Regions from separate parts of the Rhizobium sp. 05N49 genome, predicted to be linked through region 3. Evidence: riboswitches for the same ligand, from Rfam matches in the RefSeq annotation. Region 3 holds a riboswitch; each other region holds the start of a gene.

Region 1 (4,613 bases), on a different contig from region 3:
TTTCGCGAGGGCCGCGCCCGCAGCATCGCCTTCGGCTGGTGGGGCATCATTTTCGGCATCGGCCTGGGCTTCGGCCCGATCGTCGGCGTCGGCATCGTGGCGGTGGCCGGCTGGCAATGGGTATTCCTCATCCATGCCGTACTGGCGGCCGTGACAATCGCTCTCGCGCTGACGGGAATTCAGGAATCGCGTGATCCCGCGGCCGGACGGCTCGATATCGCCGGCATCGCCACCCTTTCGCTGGCGGTCTTCTGCCTTGCCTTCTTCATCACCCAGGGGCCGGCTCTCGGTTTTGCGAGCCCGGCTGCGCTTGGCATTATCGGACTTGGCGCCGCAAGCCTCGTCGCCTTCGTCGTTGCCGAAAAGCTGAACCCGCGACCGATGTTCGATGCCTCGGTGTTCCGCATCCGCACCTTCTCGGGCGCCATTGTCGGTTCGGCCGCCATGAATATCAGCTTCTGGCCTTTCATGATCTATTTGCCGATCTGGTATGAAGCCGGCCTCGGTTACGGCAGTGTGGCGGCCGGCATCGCCTTGCTGGCCTATACGCTGCCGACGCTCGTCGTGCCGCCGCTTGCCGAGCGGCTTATGCTGCGCTACCGGCCAGGTATCATCATTCCCGGCGGCCTTTTCACCATCGGACTCGGCTTCCTGCTGATGAAGTCAGGCAGCGCCGCCGCCGCGCCAAGCTGGCTGACGATGCTGCCCGGCGCGCTGCTTGCCGGCATCGGGCTTGGCTTCACCAATACCCCGGTCACCAACACGACAACCGGTGCGGTATCCAGCGACCGCGCCGGTATGGCCTCCGGCATCGACATGAGCGCCCGGATGATCTCGCTCGCAATCAACATCGCGGTCATGGGCTTCATCCTGTTCACTGGTGTGCTCTCCCATCTGAAGAGCGCCTTGCCGAACTCGATGGACGCAGGCGATCTGCGCCTGCTTGCCGAACGGATCTCCGCCGGCAGCATCGCCGCCCTGCCTGATATTCCCGCCGAGACGGTGCATGATGCGCTGGTCGCAGGCTTCGGCGGTGTCATGCTCTATGGAGCGATCGGCGTCTGGCTTCTCGCTGCTGCGAGCCTCCTCACCTTTGGCCATTGGAGGACACCAGCCTGCGCCAAGGATTGCAGCACCCAGCCGGCCGAGTGAAGCACACCCGTGCCGGCTCAAACCGGCGCGGCCTCGCCTTCCACCTGCCCCCAGCCGTCATGGAAGACCAGTTCTTCCAGCGCCACCCGCTGCCGCCAGCCTTTGACCGCCAGTTCCGGCTCCTCGTAGAGCCGGTCGACGAAGCCGGCGCAGAGCCAGGCGACGACTTCGATATGATTGGGAATGCCGAGTATCTCCTTGAGGTCGCCCTCGCGAAAGATGCTGACCCAGCCGATGCCGACGCCTTCGGCACGGGCCGCGAGCCACAGGTTCTGGATGGCGCAGACGGTGGAATAGCTGTCCATGCGTGGATTATGCGTGCGTCCCAGCACGACGCTGCCGCTGCGGGTCGGATCGCAGGTCACGCAGATGCCGAGCGGCGCCTGGACAATGCCTTCGAGCTTCAGCGAACGATATTTTTCCTGCCGCTCGCCGGTAAACATGCTGGCCGCTTCCTCATTCGCGCTGACAAACGCATCGCGCACGCGCGTCCTCACCTCGGCGCTTTTCACCAGGATGAAATTCCACGGTTGCATGAAGCCGACCGAAGGCGCGTGGTGCGCGGCGGTCAAAAGCCGCGTCACCAGATCGTCCGGCAAGGGATCGGGCAGGAACTGGCTGCGCACGTCGCGCCGCGTCATGATCGCGTGGTAGACGGCCTCGCGTTCGGCCGCAGAAAAGCTGGATGCCGGACAAACGGCATCATCAATGGGTCGCATCGTCAAATCCCCAACAACGCAACCGCCCGCCGTCCGCGCGGGTTGGGTCTATCTTGCCAGGCCGGTCTTCTGACTCGGCGTCCTCCGCCTCGCCGCTGCCTTCCCGGCCGCAAAGCCAGTGGCGTAGTTTGAACGGCGAGCGTCAGCCTTACAGCGTTGGGCACGTTCCGGTCTTCCACCGGATTCCCGATTCTCCCCCTGGTGACAGCGGGCACCTGACAGGGCGATCTATGGCGCGGAAAGGCCATGGCCGCAAGCCACATGCGACATTCATTTCGTGGACAGGTTGAAAATGCTGGCCTAGAACGAGACCCTGATCCGAGCGGCGCCATTGGTGCCGAATCCCTTCTCCTTGCATCCCGGTTGCCCGTGTCCCGCCTAACGCCGATGATCCTTGCGGTCGCCCTGTTCATGGAACAGATGGATTCGACCGTGATCGCCACCAGCCTGCCGGCTATTGCGGCCGATATCGGCACCTCGCCGATCGCGCTGAAGCTTGCGGTAACCAGCTACCTTGTGGCGCTTGCGATCTTCATTCCGATCAGCGGCTGGATGTCGGATCGCTTCGGCGCGCGCAACATTTTCCGTCTGGCAATAGCAGTCTTCATGGTCGGTTCGGTTGCCTGCGCCTTTTCGAATTCCATCGCCGCCTTCGTCATTTCCCGGCTCATCCAGGGCGCCGGCGGCTCGATGATGACGCCGGTCGGACGGCTGCTTCTGGTGCGCGGCACGCCACGTCACCAGCTGGTGAATGCCATGGCCTGGCTCACCATTCCGGCCCTGATCGGCCCGATCATGGGCCCGCCGATCGGCGGTTTCCTGACGACCTATTTGAGTTGGCACTGGATCTTCTGGATCAACGTTCCGATCGGCATCATCGGCATTGCGCTGGTCACCCGCTTCCTGCCGGCGATTGAGCCGCGCAGCCCGAAGCCGATGGATTTTCCGGGTTTCTTCCTGTCCGGGATCGGCTTTGCCGGTTTCGTCTTCGGAATATCCGTCATCAGCCTGCCGGCCGTTCCCGTCATCTACGGCTATGTCACCGTCGCGGTCGGCGTCCTCTCCGGTATCCTGTATTTCGTCCATGCCAGGCGCACGCCGCATCCGCTGCTTGATCCGAAAATGTTCCGCTACCCGATGTTCCGGGCGGCGATCCTCGGCGCCTCGAATTTCCGCATGGGGCTCGGCGCGCTGCCCTTCCTCATGCCGCTGATGCTGCAGCTCGGTTTCGGTCTGACACCGCTGCAGTCTGGCTCTGTCACCTTCGTCAGCGCACTCGGCTCCATGGGCTCGAAATTCGCTGCAACCCGCACCTATAACGCCTTCGGCTTCCGCAACGTCATCGCGCTGACCACCTTCCTTGCCGCGATCTGCCTCGGCGTGAACGGCTTCTTCACTGCTGAAACGCCGATCTATCTCATCATGGGCTCTCTTCTCGTCGGCGGACTGCTGCGCTCCATGGCCTTCTCGGGTGTCAACGCCATGGCCTTCGGCGATGTCGACGAGGCCGACAGCAGCCAGGCGACGGCCATCAATGCCGTGGCGCAGCGCATCTCCATGGCCATGGGTGTTGCAGTCGCAGGGACGATCCTGGAAGTGTCCGCCAACTTCCACGGCGGCCAACTCACGGTCACCGATTTCCATATCGCCTTCTTTATCGTGGCAGGGATTTCCGCGCTCGCCTGCATCACTTTCCTGCGCCTGCCCGCCAATGCCGGCGATGACATGACGACACGCCGCGGCAAGCATGGACATGCCGAAGCGGCTGCGCCGGAAGATGCCCAGAGAGAGGCAATGGCCGAAAGCCGATAAAACTTCACAGACCTGTCATTTTTCCTCACAGAATCCACGTGACAATTCCAATTCGCATGTCTACATAGGCGGCATGTCGATTTCGTCCGTTTACGCATCGCGATTTTATTCGTACCGCTGCTTCCAGCGGATGCGGGTCTGTGCGTAACCGAAACTAACGCGACGACACACCCGAACAGCCGCTAGTCAACCTGGCGGCTTTTTTGTTCCGCCACGGTATGACCAAACAGGAGAGCATACCGTGACTGACACTATTGATGATCTGCGCATCGTCGAGATCACCCCGCTGACCAAGCCTGCCGATATTATCAAGGAAATCCCGCGTGACCGAGCGGTGACCGAGACCGTGACCGGCACGCGCGACACCATCCACAATATCCTGACGGGCAAGGACGACCGCCAGCTGGTCATCATCGGTCCCTGCTCGATCCATGATCCGGCAGCCGCCCGCGAATATGCGTCCCGTCTCGTCGAACAGCGACGACGCCTCTCCGGCGATCTCGAAATCGTCATGCGCGTCTATTTCGAAAAGCCCCGCACCACCGTCGGCTGGAAGGGTTTGATGAACGACCCGCATCTCGACGGCAGCTACCGCATTGAGGAAGGCCTGCGCCTCGCCCGCCGCCTGCTGCTCGACATCAACGCCATGGGCCTGCCGGCCGGCTGCGAATTCCTCGATACGATCACGCCGCAGTACATCGCCGATCTCGTCAGCTACGGCGCCATCGGCGCGCGCACGACCGAAAGCCAGATCCACCGTCAGCTCGCCTCGGGTCTCTCCTGCCCGATCGGCTTCAAGAACGGCACGGACGGCAGCGCGCGCGTCGCGCTCGACGCGATCATGGCCGCTTCCCAGCCGCATCATTTCCCGGCGGTTACCAAGGATGGACAGGCAGCGATCGCCTCCACCCGCGGCAACGAGGACTGCCA
Region 2 (4,613 bases), on a different contig from region 3:
CCACCCCACAAACCTCGAAATCGTGCTCCTGTTGCTCGCTCTCTCCGTCGCTCGCCCCTCTCATCTGCCCTGCCGGGCATCTTCTCCCCGCTGGGGAGAAGACAGAACCGGTGAGCTTCCGCCACTCCTCGACCCCAACAAGTCCCCGCCCCGGCCACCAGATCCCGGCCTTCATCAACGGCACAGCCGGCGCCGGCTTCTCCTCTCCCGAGAGCATCGCCGCCGCATAGGCCAGAAAGCCCCGCGCATTGGCATCGCCACCCTCGATCAGATAGGCCCAGAGCGCATTCAGATCCTCCAGAACCACATTGGAAAACGGCGTCAGCCCGGCATCCGGCTTGGAATCCCCCGGCAGCACCGCAATCAGCGCACCGCTGCGCGCCGCGACCGCATGCAGCGCCTCCAGCGCATAGTGGAAATAGCTCGCCCCGCCGAGCGCCCGCACGATGATCAGCTTCGCATGCCGCGCCGTCCGCTCCACATAGGCATCGACCGACATCGGGTGCTTCAGGCTCATCAGGCTCGCAAGCCTCAGCGAATAGCCTCCTTCTCCGCCGCTATGGGCCGCGGCAATCGCCGCAAGCTCGGTATCGGCAGCGGACAGGAACAGGATATCGCCCGGCGACTGGCCGAGGTCGATCGCCTCGTCCCCGTCGCTGATCGTCCCCTGTTGAGCGAGAAGCAGATGCATTCGTTATGTCCTCAGACGAGCGCTTCGATCGCCTTGCGCACTGCGTCCTGATCCATCTCGTGCAGACCGATGACGACGAGACGCGTATTGCGGGCCTCACCCGGCGCCCAGGCACGGTCGAAATACTGGTCGATGCGGGCACCCACGGCCTGTAGCTGCAGGCGCATCGGCTTGCCGGAGACATCGATGAAGCCCTTCAGGCGCAGCACGTCATGCTCGGCGATGATGCCCTTCAGCTTCTCGACGAAACCTGCCGTATCCGAGACAGCCCCGAGTTCGACGACGAAACTGTCGAATTCGTCATGGTCGTGCGGCTCGCCATCCTCATGCTCCAGCTCGTGATGGGACTTGCGGTTGACGATATCGTCTTCCGTGCCGATGCCGAGGCCGAGCAGCACGCTTGCCGGCACCTCGCCGTTCTTCGCTTCGATCATGACAGGCTTGCGGGCAATGCGCGAGGCAACTTCGCTCTTCACGCGGCCAAGCCCGTCCGCGTCGATCAGATCGGTCTTGTTGAGCACGATCAGGTCGGCGCAGGTCAGCTGATCCTCGAACAGTTCCTCGATCGGGCTTTCATGATCCAGCGATTCATCCTCGACACGGCGCGCATCGACGGCATCGTGGTCATCGGCAAAACGACCGGCAGCAACGGCCGCACTATCGACCACGGTGATGACGCCATCGACGGTGACTTCGCTGCGGATGTCTGGCCAGTTGAAGGCGGCGACAAGCGGCTGCGGCAGGGCAAGGCCCGAGGTTTCGATGACGATATGGTCAGGGCGCTGCTCGCGCTCCAGAAGCTTGGTCATGGTCGGAATGAAATCGTCGGCAACGGTGCAGCAGATGCAGCCATTGGTGAGCTCGATGATGTCGTCCTCGGTGCAGTTTTCCGCACCGCAGCCCTTCAGCACGTCGCCATCGACGCCGAGATCGCCGAACTCGTTGATGATCAGCGCGATCTTCTTGCCGCCGGCATTGGTGAGCAGGTTGCGGATCATCGTCGTCTTGCCGGCGCCGAGAAAGCCGGTGATGACGGTTGCGGGGATTTTCTGCTGCATGGAACTAACCCTTCATTTTCAGCGGCAGACCCGCTGCGATAAAATAAACATCCGCGGCCGAAGCCGCGATCATCTGGTGCAGCCGGCCTGCATAGTCGCGAAATTCCCGCGCCATGCGGTTCTCGGGCACGATGCCGAGGCCGACTTCATTGGAAACGATGACGAGCCGCGCCTTAGCATGAGGCAGAAAGCCAGCAAGGGTGGCAGACTGGGCGGCGATATCGCGCCCCTCCATCATCAGATTGGTGAGCCACAGCGTCAGACAATCGACGAGGATGGCCCTGCCCTCCGCGTCGATGGCGGTCAGGCGCTCGGTGAGATCGAGCGGTTCCTCATGCGTCGTCCAGGAGGGGCCGCGATCGGCCCTGTGCTGGTCGATGCGCGCCTGCATCTCGTCGTCCCAGGCGCGGCCGGTGGCGATGTAATGGCGCTCGATACCGCTCGTGGCAATAAGATTTTCGGCGAAGCGGGATTTGCCGGAGCGAGCGCCGCCGAGGATGAAGGTGGTGGTCATGACAGCACCGTCCGTTGAGGATGGGCGCGGCCTTCGCCACACCCCTCATTCCTGTGCTTGTCACAGGAATCCAGCCTGCCCAAGTCCTTGGGCAGGAGAGACTCATTCCGCGATAACATTGATTCATTCACGGCGCAGACGCGCCGTGGCTGGTTTCCTGTGACAAGCACAGGAATCAGGGAAGAGAAAACGGCCTGCGCCAGAAGCTCATCACAGAGGGGCGGCGGAACACCGCGCCCATATCGCACCACCAGAGGCAGCGCTGAATAACATCCTTCAGCCAAGACAACCTCCGTGCTGGCAGCGGGCAAAGCGCCCAAATTGGGCATTATGCCCGGCACGGATAGCAGGTCTCCTGGCTCGCAGTTATCGGCCGCGACAGGGGCGACCGCTCGGTCGCCCCTTATCGTGCCAGCGGATCTACCTCGCCTTCCCGGCTGCATCTCGTGAAAAGGCGGACGATTCGTAGAATTAGAGGCGTCCTGCCCCGGCTGATCACGATGCATTTCCAGTGGCTTTTCCGGCACTTGTCCGCCTTGCCCGCTTGCAGAATGCAAGACCGTCGGCGCCGCAATCCAAATGCCGGATGGAAGACCCTGACTGCTCTACAGTCGCGGGGTCGGCTGTGATGAAGGCGCCCGGCTTGGGTCCGCCCCGTCACATTCCCTTTTAATCCGGAAGGCGTTTGCCGATCCGGAACCATCCATTATGTGGATTCATGGTTAGGCGCGTGCAACTCCCATGTCAATTGCCGCGCAACGCCCCGCTCATGTTCATCTCGACTTACACTACCGATATTATCGTCTTTAATCAAAGGCTTACGTCACAAAAACTTTACGGCCCGGTCGGTTTTTTGCCGCAATTGCCGCTCATGCGGATGCCGGCTCCGCCCTTGACCCCTATTCTTGCCGCCTAATTTCCCCATGATGCTCTCCCGAATGCACATTCGCCGCCTCGGCCCTCTAGGCACCGCCTTCGATCCGGGGCGCCTGCGCGCGCTTATTCGCCACAGCGAAATGGGCATGGTCTTTGCCGGCGCGCTTGTCGGCATCGTATCGGGGCTTGCGGTCTCAGCCATGAGCTATGTCTCGGAAGAGATGCACAGCCTGATCTTCGGCATAGACGGCACGACGAGGCTCAGCGCCTCGCAGATCGACAGCAAGTTTTTGCTGATGTCGGCCCCGGTAGCCGGCGGCATGCTTCTCGGGCTCTTGCTCTTCATTCTCGCCAAATGGCGCAAGAAGCCGATGGTCGACCCGATCGAGGCCAATGCGCTGCATGGCGGTCGCCTGTCGCTGACGGACAGCATCCTTGTCGCGATCCAGAATCTCGTTTCCAATGGCTTCGGCGCATCCGTCGGCCTGGAAGCCGGTTATACGCAGCTTGCGGCCGGCATCGCCTCGAAATTCGGCCTGAAGCTGCAGCTGCGCCGCGCGGACCTGCGTGTGCTCGTCGGCTGCGGCGCAGCCGGCGCCATCGCCGCCGCCTTCAATGCGCCGCTGACCGGCGCCTTCTACGCCTTCGAGCTGATCATCGGCACCTACACCATTATGTCGCTGACACCTGTCGTCGTCTCGGCGCTTGTCGCAACTCTTGTTGCGCGCCTTCTTGCCGGCAGCGATTTCATCATCGATGTCGGCAGTTTCGGCGCTGTACAGCCGGCAGACTACGTGCCGGCCATCGCGCTCGGCGCCTTCTGCGCCGGCGTCGGCATCCTCATCATGCAGGGCGTCTCCTTCGTAGAGGAATTGGCGCGCAAGAGCGCCATCGCACTGCCTTTCCGCCCGGCGCTCGGCGGCATCGTCGTCGGCCTGCTGGCGCTGGTATCGCCACAGGTGCTGGCCGCCGGCCACGGCGCGCTGCATCTGAACCTCTCCCACGAGATCACGATCCCCGCGCTGATCGGTCTTTTCCTTCTGAAGTCGGTGGCATCCGCCGTCTCCATCGGCTCCGGCTTCAGGGGCGGCCTGTTCTTCGCCTCGCTTTTCATGGGCGCGCTGCTCGGCAAGCTCTTTGCCTATTCCGCCCCCTATTTCGCCGATGCGACGCTGACGCCCGTGATCTATGCCGTGGTCGGTATGAGCTCGCTCGCCGTCGCCGTCATCGGCGGGCCGCTGACCATGACCTTCCTGGCGCTGGAGATCACCGGCGACTTTCCAATCACCGCACTGGTGCTCGCAGCCGTCATCACCTCCTCGCTCGTCGTGCGCACGACCTTCGGCTACTCCTTCGCCACATGGCGCTTTCACTTGCGCGGCGAAAGCATCCGCAGCGCCCATGATGTCGGCTGGATCCGCAATCTCACCGTCGACAAGCTGATGCGTTCAGACGTAAAGACCGCAAAACTCGG
Region 3 (4,613 bases):
GATGCCCTTCTTCCAGGCATGGATCTGGGCGCGGTTGATGTCGCGCGTCGTTGCCGTGTCGCGGAAGAACAGCGTCAGCGACAGGCCCTGGTCGACATGCTGGGTGGCAGCCGCATAGGTATCAATGATCTTTTCCGCGCCGATCTCGTACGCATCTTCGTAATAGTCGAGATTGTCGTTGGTCATGAACGGCGCCGGATAATAGACGCGGCCGATCTTGCCTTCCTTGCGGATCTCGATCTTCGAGACGATCGGGTGGATCGAGGAGGTGGAGTGATTGATGTAGGAGATCGAGCCCGTCGGCGGCACCGCCTGCAGGTTCTGGTTATAGAGCCCGGAGGCCATGACGACCTTCTTCAATTCCAGCCAGTCTTCCTGCGTCGGGATATGAATGCCGGCGTCATCGAACAGCGCCTGCACCTTCTCGGTTGCCGGCTTCCACTCCTGCCCGGTATATTTGTCGAAATAGTCACCTGAGGCATATTTCGAATTCTCGAAGCCCTTGAAACTTGCGCCATGCTCGACCGCCAGGCGGTTGGAAGCACGCAGAGCGTGATAGGTCACCGTGTAGAAATACATATTGGTGAAATCGACGCCTTCTTCCGAACCGTAATGGATGCGCTCGCGGGCAAGATAGCCATGCAGGTTCATCTGTCCCAAGCCGATCGCATGGCTATCGTCATTGCCCTTCTCGATCGAAGGCACCGAAGAGATATGGCTCATGTCGGAAACGGCCGTCAGCGCGCGGATCGAGGTTTCGATCGTCTTGCCGAAATCGGATGAATCCATCGCCATGGCGATATTCAGCGAGCCGAGATTGCAGGAAATATCCTTGCCCATCGTCTTGTAGGAAAGGTCGTCGTTGAATTCGCTGGCCTCGCTCACCTGTAGGATTTCCGAGCAGAGGTTGCTCATGCTGATGCGGCCGGCGATCGGGTTCGCGCGGTTCACCGTGTCTTCGAACATGATGTAGGGATAGCCGCTCTCGAACTGTATTTCGGCGATCACCTGGAAGAATTCGCGGGCCTTGATCTTCTTCTTGGTGATACGGGCATCCGCCACCATCTCGCGATACTTTTCCGTCACCGATATCTCGGTGAACGGGACGCCATAGACCCGCTCCACGTCATAGGGCGAGAAGAGGTACATATCCTCATTGTTCTTGGCGAGCTCGAAGGTGATGTCAGGCACGACGACGCCGAGCGATAGCGTCTTGATGCGGATCTTCTCATCGGCATTTTCGCGCTTTGTATCGAGGAAGCGCATGATATCGGGGTGGTGCGCGTTGAGATAGACGGCACCTGCCCCCTGCCGTGCACCAAGCTGGTTGGCGTAGGAGAACGAGTCTTCCAGCAGCTTCATGACGGGAATGATGCCGGAAGACTGGTTTTCGATCTGCTTGATCGGCGCACCGGCCTCGCGGATGTTCGTCAAGGACAGCGCAACACCACCGCCGCGCTTGGACAGCTGCAGCGCCGAATTGATGGAGCGGCCGATCGATTCCATATTGTCTTCGACACGCAGCAGGAAGCAGGAGACGAGTTCGCCGCGCTGCTTCTTGCCGGCATTGAGGAAGGTTGGCGTTGCCGGCTGGAACCGGCCGGAGATGATCTCTTCCATCAGATCGCGGGCAAGCTGTTCATTGCCTCTGGCAAGCGCTAGCGCCACCATGCAGATACGGTCTTCATAGCGCTCCAGGTAGCGCTTTCCGTCGAAGGTCTTCAGCGTGTAGCTGGTGTAATATTTGAAGGCGCCGAGGAAGGTTGGGAACCGGAACTTCTTGGCATAGGCTTCGTCGAACAGGTCGCGGACGAAGTTGAAGGAATACTGGTCGAGCACTTCCTGCTCGTAATAGCCTTCAGTTACCAGATAATCGAGCTTCTCCCTGAGATTATGGAAGAACACCGTGTTCTGGTTCACATGCTGCAGGAAATATTGCTTGGCCGCCATGCGGTCCTTGTCGAGCTGGATCTTGCCCTCATCGTCATAGAGGTTCAGCATCGCATTCAGCGCGTGATAATCCAGCGCTTCCACGGCCTTGAGCGGCTTGACGCCCGCATCCCGCGTCAGATTTGTCCCCGTGTCCAAAATCGTCCCATCCCATCTTTGACATTGGCGACATCCTCGGCAGTCCCCAGGAGCTCGAACCGGTAGAGGTAAGGCACCTGGCATTTTTGCGAGATCACGTCGCCGGCAAGCCCGTAGGTCTCGCCGAAATTGCTGTTGCCCGCAGCAATGACGCCGCGGATGTTGGAGCGGTTTTCCGCATCGTTGAGGAAACGGATCACCTGCTTGGGCACGGCCCCTTTTCCGCCATCGCCACAATAGGTGGGCGAGATCAGCACATAGGGTTCGCGAATGTGGATGTCTTCAGCTCCGACGGGAATGCGCGCCGCGCGCAGTCCCAGCCTCTCGACGAAACGATGGGTATTCTCGGACCGGCTGGAATAATAGACGATCAGGCCCACCGCTTTTCTCCGGTCAGGAGAGCGCGCTGATCATGTCGGGACGGAAGCCCGCCCAATGGTTCTCGCCGGCAACGACGACCGGAACCTGCATGTAGCCCATGCCGCGCACGCGATCGAGCGCCTCGGCGTCCTCGGAGATATCGATGATCTGGTAGTCGACGCCCAGACGGTCGAGGGCGCGGTAGGTAGCGGTGCACTGTACGCAGGCAGGCTTGCTGTAAACGGTAACGCTCATCATGTTCCTCGTGATGTCAATGAATTCCAGACGCAGAACTAGGATCGGGCGCCTTGCGGCGTCCGAGGCAATGCTTGGTATTGATCTGACAAAGTTGGCGCTTTACACGCCGAACACTCTCCCCCGCACGATCTGCGCGGGCGGCGGTTTTAATGCTTTCAACATGACTTCAACCCCGAAGTGTTCAGCGGACATTCGGGGGCAGCGCAACAGGCGCGGATTTGACCCGCCTGCGTATACGCGACCTTCCGGACACCCCGCCCGTGGATACCTCGTTCAAGGCAGGTCTCCTGGCTCGCGGGTCGAAGCACCCTGCCCCCAGCCTTCCCAAAGCTTCATGCCTCAGTGACCTGAAATCGGACAGTTGCTCGCCGCTTACAGTTGCGGGGGCAGCTCCGGCTTTGTCGCGCCATCATGGCGAAACGCACCGTATTCCCATCTTAGCCCCCGACCCTCACGAATCGAAGGAACCTTGAACACTAGATATAGTACTCGAATCCCAGTTTGCGTCAACGGATGGTTTGTGCATCGCGTTACGGCATGTTTGAAATCACTGCATTCCTGTGAAAAACGTGGTTAATGAATGGTTAACGAAAGCAGGCTGTGGAGAAGGCAGCATTGGGAAGAGCCGGCCTCTATAGCCGGCTCTCCAGGAATCGATTAGGCGCTCAGGCGCGTGTCGGCGCTGCGGCAATACGCAACTGCCGAGCGGCGGCAACCATGTTGACCAGCGCCGGACGAACCTCTTCCCACTTGCGTGTCTTCAATCCGCAATCCGGATTGATCCAGAGCTGCCCGTCCGTCAGACGTTTCCGCGCCAGCGTGAGGAGCTCGGTCATCTCAGCAACATCCGGAACGCGGGGCGAATGGATGTCGTAGACGCCGGGGCCGATCTCGTTCGGGTATTTGTAGCTGCGGAAGGCTTCCAGAAGTTCCATCTTCGACCGCGAGGTTTCGATGGAGATCACATCGGCATCCATCGCGGCGATGGCATCGATGATCTGGTTGAACTCCGAATAGCACATATGCGTATGGATCTGCGTCTCGTCGGAAACACCGGATGCGCAGAGGCGAAAACTCTCGACCGCCCAGTCGAGATAGGTCTTCCAGTCGGCCTTGCGCAATGGCAGACCCTCACGGAGAGCGGCCTCGTCGATCTGGATCATCGCAGCACCCGCCTTTTCGAGATCGAGCACTTCGTCGCGGATCGCCAGAGCGATCTGCCGGCTGACATCGGCGCGAGAAAGATCATCACGCACGAAGGACCAGTTGAGGATCGTCACCGGACCGGTCAGCATTCCCTTGACCGGCTTGTCCGTCAGCGACTGCGCGTAGCGCCACCACTCGACTGTCATCGGCTTTGGCCGAGAGACGTCGCCGAAGATGATAGGCGGGCGGACATAGCGCGAACCGTAGCTCTGCACCCAGGCATGCTGCGTAAAGGCGAAACCGGAAAGCTGCTCACCGAAATACTGCACCATGTCGTTACGCTCGAATTCCCCGTGGACGAGCACGTCGAGGCCGATTTCCTCCTGCCAGCGGATCGCCGCTTCGGTCTCCTTTTTCAGGAACGCATCGTAGTCCGCCTCGCTGATCGTACCCTTTGCGAAGGCCGAGCGGGACTTGCGCACATTGGATGTCTGCGGGAAGGAGCCGATCGTCGTTGTCGGGAAGAGCGGCAGGCGAAGCTTGCGCGCCTGCAAGCTGGTCCGCTCGGCAAAACCGCTGCTCCGCGTCATCATCGTCTCATCGATTGCCGCGACCCGCTGCCTGACTTTGAGATCATGCACACGTGGAGAAGCCGCTCGAGAGGCAACGGCCTGAGAGGCTGCAGCAATTCCTTGATAAGCCCCGCCGGAGCTGCCGAGGGCAGAGAGTTCATCGAGTTTCTGGGTGGCGAAAGCGAGCCA
Region 4 (4,613 bases), on a different contig from region 3:
GGAGAGGCTGAGCACGCCATAGCCGAAGCCAAGGATCATGACGCAGACGGCCCCGGTGGAGGCGCCGGCCGAAATGCCGAGCACATAGGGTTCGGCAAGCGGATTGCGCAGCAGCGCCTGCAGCACCGTGCCGCAGAGTGCCAGCGATGCGCCGGCACTGGCCGCCACCAGCGCGCGGCTGAGGCGGTAATCCCAGACGATGCCCTGATGGATGCGGCTGAGCTCGAATGCTGTGCCGAAGAGGCGGTTGGAGACCGCTTCTGCCGTGGTGGCGAGCGGGATCGATATCTCGCCGATCGATACGGCGAGACTGATCATGATACCGAGCAGGAGGAGGGCGGCGATGGTGAGCGTGGCAAGCGCCCACCATATCCTCTGTGGCAAGGCAGCCTGGCTCACTGGGCCAGACCGAAGGACTGGATGCCCTTTGCCAGCGTCTCGATGCCGTCGATGGTTCTGATCGTCGGGTTCATCGACTGCGCGTCCATCATGATGAAGCGCTTGTTCCTGACGGCATCGAGCTCTTTCGTAACCGGATCGTTTTCCAGGAAATCCACCTTCACCTTGGGATCATCGGCGGCATAGCGGCGGCGGTCCATGGTGGCGATGACGATGACGGCGGGATTGGCCTGCGCAATCGTTTCCCAGCCGACGAGGGGCCATTCCTCTTCCGTCGTGACGACGTTCTTCGCCCCGAGCGTCTTCAGGATATAGGCTGGTGCGCTGTTTTTACCGGCGATGAAGGCATCGCCTTTCACTTCCTTGCTGGAGAACCAGAAGACGACCGGCAGGTTCTTTGCCGCAGCACCGGCAACAGAGGCAACGGCCGCGGCCTCCCGCTTCTTCAGGTCGGCGATGACAGCATCGCCGCGGTCTTTCACGTCGAAGATCTCGGAGAGTTCGGCGATTTCCTGATAGATCAGGTCCATCGTGAACAGTTCCTTGCGCACGCCATCGCCGCCGTCGGTATTGATCTTGGCGACGCAATCGGCCGGCGCGACATAGGTGTTGATGCCGAGATCCCCAAACTGCTCGCGCTTGCCGACGGAGCCTTGCGTGCCGACATGCCATTCGAATTCGGCAGCCACCAGATCAGGCTCCGCGCCGACGACGGATTCGAAGCTCGGGTCGTTATCGGCCAGCCGTTTGATCCTGCTGTTAACATCGGCATATTGCGGCAGGACCGGGCCGACCCAAACGGCCGTGCCGGCGATCTTGTCGGCAAGGCCGAGCGAGAACAGCACTTCGGTCATGCCCTGGCCGATCGAGACGATCTTGGCCGGCGCCCTTTCGAAGGTGACCTGCTGGCCGCAATTGGTGAGGGTGATGGGATATTGGGTGGCGGCAAGTGCGGGCGCAGCAAAGCCGGCCAGCCCGAGCGCGAGGGAAAAGCTCTTCAGAAGCTGTCGCATGGAAAACTCTCGATCAAAGGAAAAGGGCTAGCGGATGCCGGCGCGCGAACGATGGTCAGCGAGCGGGAGGCTAGCGGCGGATCGTCCAATCGAGACGGATGGATGGCGGCAGGTGGGGAGGGATCTTGTCAATCATGTCTGCTCCTTGTCCGGGCATCCCCGCCCGGCTTGATTGGATCGTGATCGACGGCAGGTCTCCTGGCTCGCGAATATGTGCCGGTCATCTGCCTTCCCGCGAAATCGCAGTGGCACGGCCCTGAGGCCGAGGGCGTGATCGCTGAAGCGATCAACCCCGAGATCGACAATCCGCTTACAGTTGCGGGGGCAGCCACGGTCTCGGTCCCTCTTGGGTCGTCCTCACCGTGTTCCCTATTATTCCCCTCGGAGTTCTCTTCGGGGAACCGTCGCCTCGATCTATGACGCCGCCATGGGCGACGTCAAGCGCCGGAATGCGAAGTGTGTCGGGTCCGAAGCCGCCTTAGTGACTGGCGCCCGAGCCGCCGGCGGCGACAAGCGCGAAGGGCTGGCCCTCGACGGGGATCGTACGCACCTCCTTCAGCGTCTGCGTGCTGACGAGGCGAATCAAGCTGTGACGGGGATCGCTGATGGCGATATCATCGCCGGCCACGGCCAGCCGCGGACGCGGATCGCGCCAATGACCATCCTTGCTGTAGGGCTCTGTTACGGTTTCCGATCTGACGATCTCGCCCTCGACTGTATCGAGCAGATGCAGCCTGCCGTCTTCGGTGAGGATGTAGGCATTCTGAAACTTTGCCGGATCGAGCACAAAATCGACGCGCCGCGTTGGAAGGTCGATGATGCGATAAGGTGCGTCCGTATTATCAGGATCGATCAGCGCCAGCTTGTCCTCTCCGTAATTGCCGAGGAAGAACTGCATCGAGCGGCCGCCGAGCAGCGTCGAGACCTTGCCCCGCGGCAGCGATGCGCCATAGGCGAGCATTTCCACGCTCGGGCCTTCCGCGCCGCTGGGGCGGGCGATGAGCACGCCTTCCTCGCAACCGAAGGCGACGAGGCGGGCGGAGGTTGCCTCGCCATGCAGGCCGGTGCAGGGCGCGACATCGCCGATCTGCCGGCCATCCCGGTCGAGCACCCGCAGGCCCAGGCGTGGCGGCAGTTCGCCCTCCTTGACCGGCGCCTGCATGTTCGGCACGGAGACCAGCAGGTGATTGCCCATCGGCACCGCGACGCCGTGATGGGCGGCGATGGTGTTGACAGCTTTCGGCTCCGGCTTTTCCTGCAGCAGGCTGCTCTCCTTCAAGAGATCGAAGCGGTCGGTGCGGTCGTAGAAAATCGCCACGTCATCGCCATGCGTCACCACATGGCCCGGCTTCTCGCCCTTTATCGTCGTGCCGATCAGCTTGGGTGGCGCCACCTCGAGATCGCGATGCTCTCCATGATCGGAAAGGGCAATGCCGGTATCGATGACGTGAACGATATTCTCTTCACCCTGGACGGCAAAGACCGTGCGCCCGGTGTCGCTCAACGACAGGGCGGCATAACCCTTGAGATCGAAGCGACCGATCTGTCTCCCGCTCGCAAGATCTATGGCGTGGACGACCGGCAGGCTGTGATCAGCCACGAAAAGCCGCCAGCTCTCCTGCTGTTCCTCCTCGGCGCGGGAAGTCGATGGCAAGGTGGCGGATGTGAGCGTAGTGGCGACTGCGAAGATAGCGAAAAGGCGCCGGGACATGAAATCTCCTTTAATGTAATAACATTACATCGCTGTTGTTATAAAGTTACATTTGCCTTGTCCAGTCGCGGCTGTCGGATTTTTGAGAAATTGGGGGCGCCGGCCGTTCGATGTCTGGCTTTTCATCATGACCGGATAGCGGTGTATGACGCAGGCCATCGATAAGCGATTGCTGAGCCTATCTCACAAGCCTTTCCCGCATTCCTCGTCTAATCCGGATAATTTATCGACGCTATATCCCATCCGGCACAGCTTCTGGTGCCCGTCAGCATTCAACAGCCTTGCAAGGGATAAGCCATTGAGAACATCAGCATTTGCCGCAACCGATGCGAATACGCCGTTGCAACCTTTCTCTTTCGACCGCCGGGACCTGCGTCCCGAGGACGTGGCGATCGATATTCTCTATTGCGGGGTCTGCCATACGGACCTGCATATGGCCCGCAACGACTGGGGCTTTTCGGCCTATCCGGTCGTGCCGGGCCATGAGATTGTCGGGCGGGTGTCTGCCGTGGGGAGCGCCGTTTCACGCTTCAAGGCGGGCGACAATGTTGCCGTCGGCACGATCGTCGACAGCTGCATGGAGTGCCCCAACTGCCGGCGCAACGAAGAGCAGATGTGCTACAAGGGCGTCACCGTCACCTATAACGGCCAGGACCGAGTGACCGGCGAGACGACCTATGGCGGCTATTCAGATCATATCGTCGTGCGCGAGGAATTCGTTCTCAGCGTGCCCGACGGGCTGGACCTTTCGCGGGTCGGGCCGCTGCTCTGCGCCGGGATTACCACCTACTCGCCGCTGCGTACGTGGAATGTCGGCCCTGGCAGCCGGGTGGGCGTGATCGGGCTCGGCGGGCTCGGGCATCTCGCCGTCAAGTTCGCTTCGGCGCTGGGGGCTGAGGTGACGGTTCTGACGCGCTCGGCGGGCAAGATCGCGACGGCACGCGAACTCAGTGCCGACAAGGTGCTGCTGTCGACTGATGCCAAGGCGATGGAGGCTGCGGCCTTCGCCTTCGACGTGATCATCGATACCGTGCCTTACGAGCATGATCTCGGCCCCTATCTCGACACGCTCGATTCCGACGGCACGCTGGTCATTGCCGGCTCGCTGGTCGATACGCCGAAATTCAGCAACCTGTCGCTGATCAGGGGGCGCCGGCGCATTGCCGGCACACCGAGCGGCGGGATCAGGCAGACGCAGGAAATGCTGGATTTCTGCGGCCGCAAGAACATCCTGCCGGAATGCGAGATGATCGCCATGGGGGATATCGCCAAGGCCTTCGAGCGGATGGAGCGCGGCGATGTGCGCTACCGCTTCGTCATCGACATGGCAACGATGCCGGCGGCGCAGGCGGCCTGACGTCGCTCACCGTTTCGGGATGGCGCGCAGCGCTTCCACGAAGACAGAAAGGGCCGGCGGCATCTGTCGCCGGCTCGGATAATAGATGGAATAGCCGGTGAATGGCGGGCAATAGTCTTCCAGCACGCGGATC

Evidence for each region. A riboswitch is a leader RNA that binds a small molecule or an ion and turns the genes downstream of it on or off. The one in region 3 is predicted to bind cobalamin.
Region 1: it holds a riboswitch for cobalamin, as region 3 does, so the genes downstream of both, bluB (5,6-dimethylbenzimidazole synthase) here and nrdH (glutaredoxin-like protein NrdH) in region 3, are expected to answer to the same signal.
Region 2: it holds a riboswitch for cobalamin, as region 3 does, so the genes downstream of both, cobU (bifunctional adenosylcobinamide kinase/adenosylcobinamide-phosphate guanylyltransferase) here and nrdH (glutaredoxin-like protein NrdH) in region 3, are expected to answer to the same signal.
Region 4: it holds a riboswitch for cobalamin, as region 3 does, so the genes downstream of both, AC1DF8_RS00970 (ABC transporter substrate-binding protein) here and nrdH (glutaredoxin-like protein NrdH) in region 3, are expected to answer to the same signal.

The regions. Positions count from the first base shown of each region.
Region 1 covers NZ_JBFTME010000006.1:54,477-59,089, reverse strand. Annotated here, with positions in the region: gene AC1DF8_RS13905 (MFS transporter) at 1-1,152, shown strand, start outside; gene bluB (5,6-dimethylbenzimidazole synthase) at 1,170-1,871, opposite strand; cobalamin riboswitch at 1,914-2,105, opposite strand; gene AC1DF8_RS13895 (DHA2 family efflux MFS transporter permease subunit) at 2,259-3,683, shown strand; gene AC1DF8_RS13890 (3-deoxy-7-phosphoheptulonate synthase) at 3,925-4,613, shown strand, end outside.
Region 2 covers NZ_JBFTME010000001.1:342,108-346,720, forward strand. Annotated here, with positions in the region: gene cobN (cobaltochelatase subunit CobN) at 1-691, opposite strand, end outside; gene cobW (cobalamin biosynthesis protein CobW) at 703-1,749, opposite strand; gene cobU (bifunctional adenosylcobinamide kinase/adenosylcobinamide-phosphate guanylyltransferase) at 1,754-2,263, opposite strand; cobalamin riboswitch at 2,592-2,982, opposite strand; gene AC1DF8_RS01815 (chloride channel protein) at 3,190-4,613, shown strand, end outside.
Region 3 covers NZ_JBFTME010000009.1:298,944-303,556, forward strand. Annotated here, with positions in the region: gene nrdE (class 1b ribonucleoside-diphosphate reductase subunit alpha) at 1-2,088, opposite strand, end outside; gene nrdI (class Ib ribonucleoside-diphosphate reductase assembly flavoprotein NrdI) at 2,067-2,468, opposite strand; gene nrdH (glutaredoxin-like protein NrdH) at 2,482-2,703, opposite strand; cobalamin riboswitch at 2,967-3,193, opposite strand; gene metE (5-methyltetrahydropteroyltriglutamate--homocysteine S-methyltransferase) at 3,372-4,613, opposite strand, start outside.
Region 4 covers NZ_JBFTME010000001.1:179,180-183,792, reverse strand. Annotated here, with positions in the region: gene AC1DF8_RS00975 (FecCD family ABC transporter permease) at 1-384, opposite strand, end outside; gene AC1DF8_RS00970 (ABC transporter substrate-binding protein) at 396-1,412, opposite strand; cobalamin riboswitch at 1,584-1,832, opposite strand; gene AC1DF8_RS00965 (hypothetical protein) at 1,891-3,123, opposite strand; gene AC1DF8_RS00960 (NAD(P)-dependent alcohol dehydrogenase) at 3,422-4,480, shown strand; gene AC1DF8_RS00955 (LysR family transcriptional regulator) at 4,487-4,613, opposite strand, start outside.